3 regions of the Paenibacillus sp. sgz302115 genome follow, and region 3 is predicted to be linked to each of the others. Evidence: riboswitches for the same ligand, from Rfam matches in the RefSeq annotation. Region 3 holds a riboswitch; each other region holds the start of a gene.
The links. A riboswitch is a leader RNA that binds a small molecule or an ion and turns the genes downstream of it on or off. The one in region 3 is predicted to bind cobalamin.

Region 1 (4,970 bases), on a different contig from region 3:
CCTTCAGCATAATCGCCAAAAATATATTCATTGCCGCCCGGCCAACCCTCCCCGGCATTCTCAGGAGTCACCTCATGGCACTCGGTAAGGCGGCATGTGGCGATAATGGCTCCGGCGGGCAGATTGTCAGCGGTGAATCCGTGCCGGGCCAATACCGATTTATACGGCTCTTGTCTGCACACGGACTTGTCTATGCCCATCCCGGCATGAATAGCCAGTTCACCGCGATAAGATGTTCTCCATGAACGGGTTTCGAATTGCTTTTCTCCAAGAGCGGCCAATGTCGCCCAGGGCTGCCGGATCGTCAAGCATCTCATTGTCGCCGCCTCCTCACCCTAACAAAAAATGCAATCCAAAGCTCTATAAGCTCCCGGCGGCGATGGCCTCAATCTCAATCAACAGATCATCCCTGATCAGCTTGCGGACTTCAACTGCTGAGCTGGCCGGCGGATTGAGGGTATTGATGTACTGGTCCCGAATATCCCGGACAACCTGCATTTTGGAAATGTCGGTCACAAAAAACGTCAATTTCACCACATCATCAAAGCTGGCTTCCGCAGCCTCCAAGGCGCCTTTGATATTTTCAAATACTTGCTTTGTCTGTGCCGCCAGATCCCCTGCCCCTACAACTTGGCCATCCTTGTTCATGGCTATCTGTCCGGAGATATAGAGCGTCCGTGCATTCCTGACTTCCACCACACTCGTGTACCCGGAGGATACCGGCAAGGTTTCAGGATTTATAAATTTCACCCGTTCATTCTGCATGTAGGCTTCCCCCATTCCAATGAATCCAATGGTGTATAAGCTCTGGAATCATATAAAGATAAGGATTAACAATCATCCTATGCATTGCAACAAAAAATAAAGCCGGGGCGCTTGTTCCCGCATCAATTCCACCCGGGGAGGGCGAAGTTGACGGCTCCGGTTTTTCAAGCCCATATTGCTCTGTCAGCCTATCTTTTGTTCCACTGTCGATAACAGTTCCGTCAACCGCCGCGTAGATAAGTCCAGGCTGCAAAAAGGCCGCCATGAAGATCAGTAAAGCTGTGAATAGGATTACGGATTTTTTCTTAGTGCTCATCATTACCATCCTTATTAACGGACTCATACCGCTGGCGGATTTCAAGATTTTTGGCATGATTATATAGATCCAAAGCCACAATCCCTCTGCGTGCAAGCTTCACAAATAGAACAAAAGCATAGATCCCTAGTCCAGTGCATACCAGCCAAACTAAGAATGCAAATACACTAAATCCTCCAAAAAATATACCTGGCTGCGACACCATTTCTTCACGCCCCTATCCATATTGTTGTCGGCACTTTCCGAACTCAATACTGTTTAGTATATTGGATATGGAACAATATGTAAATCTCCCCGAAAGTCCGTAAACTGTGCTTTAAAGGTCTAACCATGATTTTGCCATGCGAAATGCCACCCGCCTAAATGTTATAGTAGTGTTATACAGGAGGTGCTATTTATGATAAATAACGATGAACAATTTATTGAAGTAGCTATAAAAATGGCTTTTAAGGCTAGAGAAGAGGGAAATGAACCCTTCGGTGCAATCTTAGTAAAAAATAACGAAATTGTAATGTATGGAGAAAATAAAATAAATAGTTATTGTGATCCTACACATCATGTTGAAATTGGACTTATACGCACTTTTTGCTCTGAGAACAACATTTTTGATCTTAATGAATATACTTTGTATACCAGCTGTGAACCTTGCGTAATGTGTACAGGAGCTATGGTATGGTCTAATTTAGGAAAAATAGTCTATAGTGTGTCACATGATCAGCTGGCAGAAATTGCAGGCAGTAATATAATGATTTCATGTAAGGAAGTTATCGAAAAAAGTCCACATAAGCCGGTCGTAATAGAAAAAGTATTAAATGCCGAAGGGCTAAAAGTATTCGAGGGATATACCTTTTCCCATTGAATTCACTTCCATGTTATTCGAGTATTTCAGAATAACATGGATATTTTTTCCCCACAAAAAAAGCACGACCCCCAAAACCCCGGAAGCCGCGCCATGATTGAATTCTTAAGGATGCTGGTGAAGGGAATTGAACCCCCGGCCTACGCATTACGAGTGCGTTGCTCTACCCCTGAGCTACACCAGCTTAAAGCATACTTTTTCTGTCAAACAAAATACATTATACAGCGTCTGGAGAAAAACGCAACCCTTTCTCTCATAGTCCTTGCCTTTAACCCCAGCCTGCCCGCTCTTCCTTCGGTCTAGTCTCCCGGAACTATTGCTCCAGCAGCTTGCGCTCCACCGACTCCAGCTTGCTGCGGCTCGTAGAGACCTTGTCGCGGCGGTCATCTATCTTAAGTGAAGTAGAGACACGCTGTGCACCCGCTCTAAAAGGAGATTCGTGCAGCGCTTCTACAGCAGCGAGAATCCGCGGCAGCGGTCCTTCGATAATTGTGCCCATAGATGTCAGCTCGTAGGTAATGCCCTCCACCGTCTCCAGCACTCGCTGCATACCGGCCACATAGCTGCTGAGGCTGGTGCTGCCTGTGCCGATCGGAATTACGGTTACTTCGCCAATAGCCATTCGAAATCCCTCCTATATATAAGTCTCCAGTCCCTTCTATTGTAACAACTCCTGTCTGGCGTCACAAATCGCCTGAAGCCCCAGCATCCCTTCCCTCGAAATCCTATGATTGCACTCACTGCAGATATGAAGCCTTTGTGGCGTTTTTTGGGACAATTTATGAATCGGATCCGGCAAAATTTGTCGTTATTCTGTGGATTATCTGTGGATGAATTGTGGACTAACTCCGGAACATCTGTGGACTAGCTGTGGATCATCTGTGCGTAAAGCGGCTGAACCCGCCCGGGGCGCGGACTTGCAAAAAAGTATTTACAAACACAATATATTGGGTTAATTTTATATAGCGACAACAAAATATAGTGGAATCAGGTGCTTCACCTCTACAGGAGTGCTGAAGCTTAATAGGGAAGCGCGGTGCAAATCCGCTGTGGTCCCGCCACTGTAACCGGATGCTCGACAGCGTCATGAAGCGCTGCAGAGCAGTATCCTGAGGCTCATGCCACTGAGGGTCATTCCCCTTGGGAAGGCGCCTTAAGGATTCACCGGGAGCCAGGAGACCTGCCTGTTTCCGGGCACCATTATTTACGCCTGCGAGGAACAGGAGAGGTGTCCGCATGCGGCCTGCACAAGCAGATTTAGCCTTCCCTAAGACGGGGAGCCAAGGCTGCCGATACCTGAAGGCGATAATCCTTATTGCCTTCAGGTATCGGCTTCTGCGGGAAAGCTTATTTCCATGGAGACCATCCGCAAATATCCGCGCTCCGGTTATTTGCGCTACGCATCCGGGCATTTTCCGTCTTCCTCGGCGGGAGATGCTTTTTTATTAATGTCAGTTAGCCTGGTTAGAACGTTCTTATATATCGAGAGGAGAGTGCTGCACAATGACGCTGCTGGAGAAACGGTACAACGCTGAACAAACTACACAAGAGGTTATGTTAGAGGAAGTTATCCATTTGGGGCGCGATATTATCGACAGCCGGGATTTGGATCTGCTGCGTGAGAATGCCAATTTGAACGGGGAGAGCTTTTCCGGCAAAATGAGCAAGTTCGGCAGTGAATACTCCAAGTGGTATGCCCGCAACTTCACAATGCCGCCGCAGCTCGTGCAGGCTTCCCTCGATAATGTGGTGTATGTCCATGACCTGGACCAGTACGTCATCGGAACAACCAACTGCATCTTTATCCCGTTCGAGCGGCTGCTCCGCGAAGGCTTCAACACCGGCAACGGCAGTGTGCGGCCACCGAACTCGATTATGACCGCGATGTCGCTGGTGGCGATTATTTTCCAGTCTCAGCAAAATGCCCAGTACGGCGGCGTATCCGCCAACAAGCTGGATTTCGATCTGGCTCCTTATGTAACGAAATCCTTCGCCAAGCTGTTCCGTAAAGGACTGGAGTACTTCGAAGAAGGACAAGCCGGCGAGCATCTCGGCGAGGTTACCATGAGCCGCAGCGATCTGGCCGAGCAGTACCCTCGGGCCTTCCGCTTTGCCCTGAAGGAGACGGAGAGCGAGACGCTGCAGGCGGCAGAGAGCATGATACATAACCTGAATACGATGTCCAGCCGCTCGGGCGGTCAGATTCCTTTTACCAGCATTAACTATGGTACCTGCACTTCGCCAGAGGGCCAGCTCGTCATCAGCTCACTGCTGACGGCGACCATGAACGGCCTGGGCAGCGGTGAAACGCCGGTGTTCCCTATCCAGATCTTCAAATGCAAGCAAGGTGTCAACCAGCAGCAGGGCGATCCTAACTATGAGCTGTTCCTAAAGGCCGCCGAGTGCTCCGCGCGCAGACTGTATCCGAACTTCGCTAATCTCGATGCGCCGCTCAACCTGCAGTATTATGATCCGGCTGACCCGGATACTGAATTTGCGACAATGGGCTGCCGCACCCGGGTACTGGGCGACCGCTTCGGACGCAACCACTGCTCCGGCAAAGGCAATCTGTCCTTCAACACACTCAACCTGGTGCGTCTCGGGCTGGCTCACGGCACGGTTACAGGCCGCCGCCTGGTAGCCGACGAGCAAGGCTTCTATGATGATCTGAACCATTACATGGACATCGCTCTGGATGGGCTGCTCCACCGCTTCCGCATTCAGGCTGCTCAGAAGGCCAAAGCCTCCGATTTCATGATGCGCGAAGGGGTCTGGGAAGGCGGTCAAGAGCTGGCCCCTGAGGATAGCGTAGGAGAGCTGCTGAAGCACGGCAGTCTGTCCATCGGCTTCATCGGGATGGCAGAGTGCATGAAGGCGATGTACGGCAAGCACCATGGCGAGGATATGGAGATTCATTCCAAAGCGCTCGCCATCGTCCGCCATATGCGGGAATACTGCGACCGCAAGAGCGAGGAGCTTAACCTCAACATCACGCTGTTCGCCACACCGGCTGAAGGACTGTCCGGCAAA
Region 2 (4,970 bases), on a different contig from region 3:
AGTGTAATCTGTCGTGTAGAACCAGACCAGAGCATCGCCATTGCTTAATTTGTAGTCGCCGGCACTGTAGCCTGGCTCTGTACCATTTACGGAGTACTTCCATCCACTGTTCGGCCCACGGTCGAACTCCTTCAGGCCGTCGATTGAAGTGACATAGGGACTTCCTCCGGAGGTTGTGCTTGCCACTCTGCTTCCCAATTGGCGGACCAGCAGGCTGTATGCCGTCTCGCCAGCATTCAGAACCACTTGAGTGCTGGGCAGAATCGTTCCCTTGGCGCTGTCGCCAATAACCGAAATCGTTGCCGCTGCCGGCTGAGGCACCACTACCGGATCGGTCACTGTAAGCGGCTGCGTATAGCGGGCAATGCTCGGCGTGCTGTCCGCAACATATCCGGTTACAGCGAGCGTGTATGCACCCGCAGGCAGACCTTTTTCAAAGGTAGCAGTACCCTGCTTATCTGTAGTTGCGGTTGTACCGCCAATCGTTACTTGCACGCCTGCTGCCGGTGTAACCACCGGGTCAGAGGTAAAGGTGGTATTATTCCATACCCACTGCTTCTGCGCAACCGTAACGGTGAACTTCTCACCAGACTTCGGCTGTGCCGGAGAAACCGTGAGTGAATTTACAACATGAGTGTTGTCACCGGTATAGTAGACCAGCACCTTGTCGGACTGCTGTAATACAAAATCATTCAGCCCTACCTCGGGATAGATCCACTCCCCGCCGCGCGAGACTGCAAATCCCCAGTAAGCTTGCTTGCCGTAGGTTCCATTCTCAATTCCGTCAATGCCCCATACAAAGATGCCGAAGGAAGATTCCGTAATCTTCAGCGGAATATTACCGGATGTAGCTAGCTGCTGCAGTGCGTCAAACGCATTGTAAGCTTCCAGCGTGCCACTTGCGACCGGTCCCTGCGGACCTTCAATGGACAGATAAGCTGTCACATTGGCCTGGGCTACTTTGAGGGATTGCGTATGACGGGCAATCTTCGGCGTGCTGTCCGCAACGTAGCCGGTCACCGCTAGCGTGTATATTTTGGCGGACAGACCATCCTTAAAGATAGCTGTACCTTGACCATCCGTAGTTACAGTTGTACCGCCAATCGTTACCTGCACCCCTGCTGCCGGGGAAGTCACCGGATCATTGCTCAATGTGGTATCATTCCATACCCATTTCTTTTGTGTAACTGTAACGGTAAAAGCTTCTCCCGGCTTTGGCTGCGCTGGAGCAACCTGCACCGTATTGACCACCTGGGTATCCCCGCCGGCATAATAGACCAGCACCCGGTCAGAGGCTTCCAGAACAAAATCGCCCATCCCGACAGACGGGTAGATCCATTCGCCGCCGCGCTGCACTGCAAAGCTCCAATAACCTTTATACGTTCCACTCTCTATTCCATTAATCCCTGAAACATAGCTGCCAAAAGAGGACTCTGTAATTTTCAGCGGAATATTGCCGGACGCAGTAAGACTCTTCAGTGCCTCCAGCGCAGTATACGCCTTCAGCGTGCCGTCAATAACCGGACCTTGCGGTCCTTCAACCGACAGAGTGGCTGTTACATTTCGTGCGGTAACCTTTAAGTCTTGCGAATATTTGGCGACACTCGGAGCATTCCCCGGAATGTAGCCGGTCACGCTCAGTGTGTAATCTCCCTCAGGAAGACCCTCTGCAAAAACAGCCTTGCCATCCTTGTCCGTAGTTACCGTCTTACTCCCAATCGTCACTTGCACACCGGCGGCATTTGCCGTTACCGGACTGGGGGTGGATGTGGCATTGTCCCATACCCATGTTTTTTTGGTGACATTGACGGAAAAAGCTTCCCCTTCTCTTGGCTGCGCCTTGGAAAGGGTAACCTTATCTACCAGCTGCGTATCGCTTCCCGCATAGTAGACCAGCAGCCGGTCTGAATCCTTCAGCTTGAAGTCTTTCATTCCGACATCAGGATTCACCCATTCGCCGCCGCGGGATACCGCGTACATCCAGCCGTCATAGCCGCCGTAGGTTCCGGCTGAGATACCGCCGATGCCTGTAACATAACTGCCGGAAGGATTTGTAAGCTTAAGCCCCTTCGCCAAAGCTACCTTCTCAAGCGCGTCGAGAGCATTGCTGGCATAGGCTTTGCCTTCGCCCAGTGTTTGTTCCGGTCCTTCGATCACCAGCGGCACATAGACTAGCGGATTCTGCGCTACCGGTTTGGAAAAGTCATACAGCTTGCCGTTTGCCCCGCCGCTGAACAGGTTATAAGCCACCAGCGCCTGAAAAGCCTGCTCGGTAGCCAGCACATTAGCGTTGCCGCCCTGCGTATGGGCGAAAGCTCCGCTTGCGAGACGGAAGCTTAGCAGTCGGCCTACAAGCTCCGTTCCATTCTTGGTGAACTCTGCACCGGCAGGGTCCACTCCGTAAGAAGACAGGCCGATAATGGCCTGGGCCACACTTTCGCTGCTATCTCCGTAGCCGCCGTTGCTGCCCTGCTTGGCAGACAGCCAGGCTACTGCTTTTTGCCCTGCTGCTCCTGCAGCGGGATCATTTTTATGCGCAGCCAGCGCCGTCAGCACAATCGCTGTCATATCCGGGTCGCTCGCTCCCGGCAACAGCGCAAAGCCGCCGTCGCTGTTCTGTTTGGACAGAATTTCACTCAGCAGTTTTGCCTGATTCCATTTGGCATCGGCTGGAGGCGTATAGCTGCCCGAATCCAGCGCAAGCAGCGCGTATACCGGAGCATTCAGTGTCTGGCCGCTGATTTTGTCGCTATTATAGATGCGCTCCAGCAGATTATAGCCCGCTGCCGAGCCGCTGCCCGCAAAGTTCGTGGGGTCACCGCCAATCGCCCGCACCGCGAGCACTATCCGCGCATAGTCCGTAACGTTCGGGAAACTGCCCCCCGCCGTCTGCACCTTCTGCGCGAGCGCCTGAGCATAGCTCTCCGGCACACGGTAACCCGCCTGGGCCAGACCGATAGCCTGCCATTCGGATGCCACACCGCCGCCCAGAATATACTCGGCAGCCGTATATGTAGCTTGCGAGACCGTAACCTCTCCACCGGATGCCGCCGCCGCATTGGCTACGGCTAAGGATTCCTTATTTGCAGAAGCATCTGCCGCATATACGGCTTCCGTAACACTGTTAACTCCTGTAGTTGCGGAGGACTCTGCTGCGGCAAAAGCCTCTCCCGCTGGAACAACAGCATTCCCTGTAATCGAAAGCACCAGCAATAAGACCAGACCAAGCGTAAAGGACTTGGCAGATAAAATTGTCTTCATCTTCAACCTCTTTTCTATAAAATGGATTGCACCGCGCAGCAGTAGAACAACTGCTGCAACATAAAAGACCGCCCTCGTAAAGGGCGGCCCGGGAAGAATACAAATTAAGGCTGCAGTGCTCAAAGCTCCGTACGCAGTCCATCTGCAATGTTCCCCATTCTCACCCCACGAAGAATAGAAACGGTTAAGAAAAAGGCAGGTCTCCTGGCTTATGCCTCATCGCTGCTCTTGGCCTTCCCATCCTTCTCCCCGGACAGTGGCCGCTCTAAGAGCCGCTCCGCATTTACAGTGGCGGGACCGCGCCGGATTTGCACCGGCCTTCCCTTTTAAGCTGATTCTATTGTTTTCACGAATAGAACCCGCACCTTTTTCAATAGCTTATAAAATTTTAATATTCTTAATCATATCTAGTATTCCCGTGTATGTCTATAGAAAAGCTGTTTCATCGCCGCAGCGGAATGGGAGTGGTGGTAAGTGGTGCGGGGAGTACCTTGGGTAGCAGATCGGGGCGAAAGTGGTGCGGGGAGTACCGTGGGTAGTGGATCGGGGCGTAAGTGGTGCGGGGAGTACCGTGGGTAGCGGATCGGGGCGTAAGTGGTGCGGGGAGTACCGTGGGTAGCGGATCGGGGCGAAAGGGGGTGCATAATGGGGAGTGGCACGAGCAGGGCGCTGGGCAAGCGGCTCGGCCGGCAGAAATAGTTGGAAAAAAGTACACTAATTCCTCCAGCACCGTCTCCAGGGGGAAAATAGGTGGAAAAAGTATCATTAAAACAGCGTTTCTCCCCACCAAAGGACGAAATATGCTCGATTAGTTTACTTTTTTCCACTTAATACTGAAATATCTTGATTGTTACTTGAATTAGTGGGAGAAAATCCAATTAGCGCTCATGAGCTGCATTCGAAAATTAGCAAAGATGCGCTGGAGCCGGAAATTGAGCTGAGTTGAGCCTCTACTGGTATTTGTGGAAGTCGATTCACTGTGGGTAAGGTGAGCGGCTGCTGGTTACCGGAATATATGCAAAAAAATCCTGAACAGCACGTGCCGCTAACCCGGCTTACCGTGCTGTTCAGGATCATGTGCGCAGCGCTTAACCCAAGCTGCTGATCTTATTTGGCTTTCTTGCCCGGACTTGGGCTCGCCGTGGGCGAAGGTTCAGCGGCTGAAGAAGCATCCACCCCAGCGCTCGGGGTGCTGTCTGTTACAGCACCCAATGCCGGCTGCAGGGTTAGCGTGTACTCCCCTGCCTTGATCACGTCGCCGGCGGCCAGCTTCGCGCCGGCCTCCAGCTGCACCGTCACCTCGTATGCGGATGCCTCCGGCACCGCTCCCGAGGCTCCCGGGCTTCCCTGCGCGGTGTCACCCGCCGCAGGTGAAGGCGTGGCCGCGCCGGCGTTCCCGCCCGCGGCCTCTTCGTTCACGGCGCCTTCGTTCGCGCCGTCAGCCCCTGCGGATGCGGCAGCGGCATCCGCGCCTTTGGCAGGCGCGCTCGCTTGCGCGCCGCCCTTGGACCCGGCGCCCGCTCCTTGCGCGGCGCCGTCAGCCCCTGCGGATGCACCAGCGGCATCCGCACCCGTGGGCGCGCTGGCTTGCGCGCCGCCCTTAGACCCGGCGCCCGCTCCTGCGGCGCCGTCACCCCCGGCAGGCGCGCTCGCAGACGCGCCGCCAGAGCCTGCGGCTGCATCGCCAGCAGCCGCCTCCGGCGAGACGA
Region 3 (4,970 bases):
GTCCGTTTTCCGCTGCGCGGGTTATAAAAGGCAATCACGAAATCCGCAACTGCCGCCGCCTCCACCCGCGCCGCAATGCTCTCCCAGGGCGTAAGGTGGTCACTAAGGCTGATCGTGCAGGAATCATGCATAATCGGCGCACCCAGCAGTGAGGAACAGGATTGAATCGCCGAAATGCCGGGAATGACTTCAACCTCCACCCCCTCATTGCGGCTCCAGCCCCGTTCAATCAGCACCTCGTAGACCAGCCCAGCCATTCCGTATACGCCTGCGTCCCCGCTGGAAATTACGGCAATGGTCTGTCCCGCCTCTGCCCGGCACACCGCTTCCTGGGCCCGGCTGACCTCCTCGGTCATGCCTGTGCCGACAATCTCCTGATGCCGCAGCAGCGGCTTGATCAGGTCCACATATGTCGTGTAGCCGATCACGGCTTCACTCTCTTCCAGCGCAGCCAGAGCACGGCCCGTAATGTGCTCCAGCCTGCCTGGACCAAAGCCTATAATCAGCAGCTTTCCTTGTTTCTTCACCCTTGTTCCCCCTTTAGTTTTCGTCCTCAAAACTCCAATTTGCTATAGCGATTGCACTTTCTACAACAGAATCTACTCCAAAGACAAGAACCTACAATTCTATTGCACTTCATACACTAGAATCGAACAAAACTCCCGCAATACGTGCATTATCTAAATTTCTGTTGCACAAAATACACCAGATTACTCTTTTAGCCAGTTGTGCTCAAAATCTATTGCACCTTTTACAATTACAGAGGCTGCGTAAACCGGGAGGGAGTACGGCGAAAATATTCAAACCGCCTCCAAACAACTACGCAAACCCTCAAACACCTGCGGACATCAAACTAGCTGCCGCAATCCCTTCACATCGCGCTCCGAGTAGAACGGCTGGGCGTCCTTACAAGGAGCCTATGCATCCGAAACAGCTACTCTCCTTTTTGCCTTCAGGTATCCGTTTCAGTGAAACTTAATATCTCTTACATTTTCAAAAATCCCCTTGCCCGCTATCGCCCAGCATCCCGCTCAGCAGCGCTTTGAAATCTCCCGCATTCCGGGGCGCGCTGTGCCCTGCAGTCAAGCGGCGGGGCAGGCTGTGCCACAGATCGGCCAGCAGCGGAAGCTCAAGGCCCACCGCCTGCAGCGCTTCCCTCCGGGCAAAAATATCCTCCGGCGTTCCGGAGGCAACGCAGCTTCCCTGATCGAGGACGATGATCCAGTCCGCCCAGCGGTAGGCCAGGTTCATGTCATGCGTTGCCATAACGACCGTAGTGCCCTTGCGGTGAATGGTATCCAGCCCCTCCAGAAGCTGCGCCTCGGACACCGGGTCTAAATAGGACGTTGGCTCATCCAGCAAAATCAGCTCCGGTCCCATCGCCAGCACACCTGCGAGCGCAGTACGCTTTTTCTGGCCCAGGCTGAGCTGATGCACCGGCTTATCCTTCAGTGCTGTCAGATTCATCTGCTCAAGCACCGCAGTGCAGCGCATCTGAATCGCCGCCTCATCCATCCCCATCCCCCGCAGCCCAAATGACACATCCTCCAGCGGTGTGCTTAAGATGAGCTGCTGCTCGGGGTCCTGAAAAACAAGGCCGACTCTGTGCCGCAGCGCGGCCAGCTCTTTTTTGGCGTAGGATACAGGGCTTCCCGCTTGCTGCACCGTCCCCGCCTGCGGCCGCAAAATGCCTACGGCATGCAGAAACAGGGTGGATTTGCCGGAGCCGTTGTGGCCGAGCACCGCTGTTTTGCCACCCTTGGGAATGGAGACGGTCAGCTCCCGCAGTGCGGGCTCCGCCGTGTCCGGGTAACGGAACACCACTCCCTCAAAGGCCAGACAGTAATCCTTGTTGTCCATAATGCTCTCCTTCTTCAGCTCATTTCACTTCATCTATTGATATGTAATCCACAACTGTGCCAGCAGCAGAAGTACGATTCCGGCATAGGCCTCCAAAGCGAATCTCCGCGGCACTGGGCGGGACACATAAGGCGGCAAAGGAATCTCCCCGGTAAAGCCCCGGGCCACAAGCCCCTGCGACAGCCCGTAATAACGGTGCATGGTGCTTGCGAACAGCGCTGCCGCCATTCCGGCAGCCTCCCGCAGCTTGGGCATGAACCCTCTCTTGCCGCCGCGCAGCCGCCGGGCCAGCAGCATGCCGTGTGCCGTATCGTTTAGCAGAAACAGGAAGCGGTACATAATCAGCATCACCTCCAGCACGATCTGCGGCATACGCAGCCTGCGCAGCACCTGCAGCAGTTCACCGAACGGCGTAGTAAACATAATAAAAAAGAAGCAGGACAGGCATGCCGCTACCCGTGCCAGCAGCACGCCCGCCCGCAATCCGCCCTCCGCTGTAATGTAGATGTACCGCGCCGTCCCCGGCAGCGGCAATGACAGCGCAGCCTCTCCTGCAGCTGGACGGCCCACCTCCACCATGAGCGCCGGAACGCTCAGGAGGTAGAACAGCAGCGCCGTGCCGAACAGCAGCCCGTAGGCGCTGAGCGGGATTTTTGCATACAGGAGGCACCACAGGATCATCCACAGCGCAATAACAGCCTGCAGCGCAGGATGCAGCACATAGGAGAGCGCGAGCATGACTGCGGCGAACAGGCTTTTCCACATCGGGGAGAGCTGCCGCAGCGCATTGCTGTGGGACAACGCATCAATTCTTCTGATCATTTCTGCTGCTGCCGCTCCCGTTTCCCCTTCATAAGACCAATCGTATAGCCGATAATTCCGGCTCCAATTGCCGCCTGCAGCGCAAACAGCATACTTTCCGTCTCTCCCGGCAGCTCGGCCAGGGGCTTGAACCAAGGTTTATAGTTAGGATCAATCTCCGAAATCGCTCCCTCGGCCGCATCGTCGGCCCCGCCGAATTCCCCGTTCACCAGCAGCAGCGGCAGCACCACCAGCAGAACAACCGCCAGCAGCATCAGCCCGTTTCTCCATTTGCTTTTCACTCTGCGCTTCCTCCTTTGGCTCCCCGTTTCAAGAGCGACAGCTCCTGCGGGCTATAGGCCTTCAGCCAGTTCCACAGCAGCACGGTAAGCAACCCCTCGCTGATGGCCAGCGGAATTTGGGTCACGGCAAATATGCCGCCGAATTTAACAAAAGAAGCCAGCATACCGCCGTCCGCCGACGGAAAAGCCGCCGCAAGCTGAAAGGACGTGACAACATAGGTCATTAGATCAGCCGCCGCTGCTGCGCAGAATACCGCCAGCTTTTCGCGTTCCGTAAGCTTCATCGTCAGCTTATAGACTGCATATCCAGCAAAAGGACCCGCGACAGCCATCGAGAACGCATTCGCCCCGAGGGTGGTTATTCCGCCGTGCGCCAGCAAAAGCGCCTGAAACAGCAGCACAATGGAGCCGATCACGCTCATCGGCAGCGGCCCCAGCATCACGGCGCCAAGTCCCGTCCCTGTGGGGTGTGAGCTGCTCCCGGTTACCGAAGGCATTTTGAGTGCGGACAATACAAAGGTAAACGCACCCGACAACCCAAGCAGCAGCTTCAGCTCGGGATTGTCTTGGGTCATCTTTTTCAGCTTCATGATTCCAAGCACAAAGAACGGCACAAAGGCCACCCACCAGAACACAGCCCATCCTATCGGCAAAAATCCCTCCATAATATGCATCGCTTCGGCTGTACCCGGCTCATTCAGCGCAAAATAAACCGTAAACCCGCCAACCAGCACTGCGAAGCTGCAAAAACTGCGCTTGCTCATTCTCTCCTCCATCCTTTCATCAGTTGTTCTTCTGCTGCAAACCAAAAAACTCCCGCCCTCAGAGGGTGGGAGTTATATGTACGTCGAAAGATCACAAAGAGAAGGCTGCTGTCCCGCCGGTAAGATTATGCAGGCACACCCTCTTCTCTGAACCTCTTCGTACACCGCTCCTATCCGCGTAGAGTCGTGTGTGCGCAAACAAGGTAGGTCTCCTGGCTTGGAATGCTGGCGTCATACCCCCGTCTTCCCCGGCGCTCTGCCGAGTGACATCGTGAAGGCTGGCTTTTCCTTACAGTGGCGGGACCGCTCGGGAGTTGCACCCGATTCCCTGTTACCCCTTGAGGTACTTTGTACGATCAAAGGCACCTTGTTTTCATCGCTGATTCATCCTGTACATCATAACGGACATGGCCGGCCGGTGTCTGTGATAAAAGTGGAAGCGCCTGTAAAGAGCTGCATAGCTTGTAAGAAGCTCATTTGAATAATATAATTATTAACTATATATGAACTCTTATTTTCTAACCTGTCCTGGAGGCTGTCTATGAAACTCGATCTTACCGAAGAATCACTGCCTGTATATGAAGCCTTATCAAGCGCCGTGCGCCTCCGCATGCTCCGCCTGCTTGCCGTTCAGCCAATGAACGTTAAGGAGCTGGCATCAGCGGCCAAGCTCAGCAGCGCCATTATGACCATGCATGTCCGCAAACTGGAGACTGCCGGGCTGATTCAGACACATATGGCCCCCGGGCGGAGCGGTCTGCAAAAGATTTGCACGCTAGCCGCAGAAGGTGCGGAGATTATTTTTCCCGGCCCGGGGAGAGCCGAACGCAAAAGCTACCGCATCGAGCTGCCCGTGGGGCATTATTCCGACTTTCAGATTGAGCCGACCTGCGGGCTTGCCACTACGGAGCAAATCATCGGCAGTTTCGACGACCCGCGTTATTTCTGGGATTTGGAGCGGATGAATGCGGGGATTCTCTGGTTCGGCAAAGGCTACGTCGAGTATAAGATCCCCAACTTTCTGCTGTCCAGTGAGCAGCCGGAGGAACTGGTCATTACGATGGAAATTGCCTCCGAGGCTCCGTCCATCAATAATAATTGGCCCTCGGACATCACCTTTACACTGAATGGCGTCAAGCTGGGCTACTGGACAAGTCCCGGTGACTATGGAGACAGCAGAGGCAAATATACGCCCGCCTGGTGGCATCCGCTTACCAATCAGTATGGTCTGCTCAAACAGCTG

Region 1: another riboswitch for cobalamin. It lies ahead of AC0LWN_RS29670 (anaerobic ribonucleoside triphosphate reductase); the one in region 3 lies ahead of AC0LWN_RS24905 (energy-coupling factor ABC transporter permease).
Region 2: another riboswitch for cobalamin. It lies ahead of AC0LWN_RS22955 (DUF4430 domain-containing protein); the one in region 3 lies ahead of AC0LWN_RS24905 (energy-coupling factor ABC transporter permease).

Annotation. Positions count from the first base shown of each region.
Region 1 covers NZ_JBVYOK010000029.1:54,007-58,976, reverse strand. The annotation lists gene AC0LWN_RS29705 (ASCH domain-containing protein) at 1-317, opposite strand, end outside; gene AC0LWN_RS29700 (RidA family protein) at 361-765, opposite strand; gene AC0LWN_RS29695 (hypothetical protein) at 755-1,081, opposite strand; gene AC0LWN_RS29690 (hypothetical protein) at 1,071-1,286, opposite strand; gene AC0LWN_RS29685 (nucleoside deaminase) at 1,479-1,940, shown strand; tRNA gene AC0LWN_RS29680 (tRNA-Thr) at 2,053-2,124, opposite strand; gene AC0LWN_RS29675 (MTH1187 family thiamine-binding protein) at 2,254-2,562, opposite strand; cobalamin riboswitch at 2,913-3,142, shown strand; gene AC0LWN_RS29670 (anaerobic ribonucleoside triphosphate reductase) at 3,444-4,970, shown strand, end outside.
Region 2 covers NZ_JBVYOK010000014.1:114,615-119,584, reverse strand. The annotation lists gene AC0LWN_RS22955 (DUF4430 domain-containing protein) at 1-3,261, opposite strand, end outside; cobalamin riboswitch at 3,439-3,645, opposite strand; gene AC0LWN_RS22950 (GAP1-N2 domain-containing protein) at 4,369-4,970, opposite strand, start outside.
Region 3 covers NZ_JBVYOK010000017.1:90,592-95,561, reverse strand. The annotation lists gene cobJ (precorrin-3B C(17)-methyltransferase) at 1-527, opposite strand, end outside; gene AC0LWN_RS24920 (energy-coupling factor ABC transporter ATP-binding protein) at 994-1,860, opposite strand; gene cbiQ (cobalt ECF transporter T component CbiQ) at 1,894-2,682, opposite strand; gene AC0LWN_RS24910 (energy-coupling factor ABC transporter substrate-binding protein) at 2,679-2,963, opposite strand; gene AC0LWN_RS24905 (energy-coupling factor ABC transporter permease) at 2,960-3,727, opposite strand; cobalamin riboswitch at 3,913-4,112, opposite strand; gene AC0LWN_RS24900 (ArsR/SmtB family transcription factor) at 4,269-4,970, shown strand, end outside.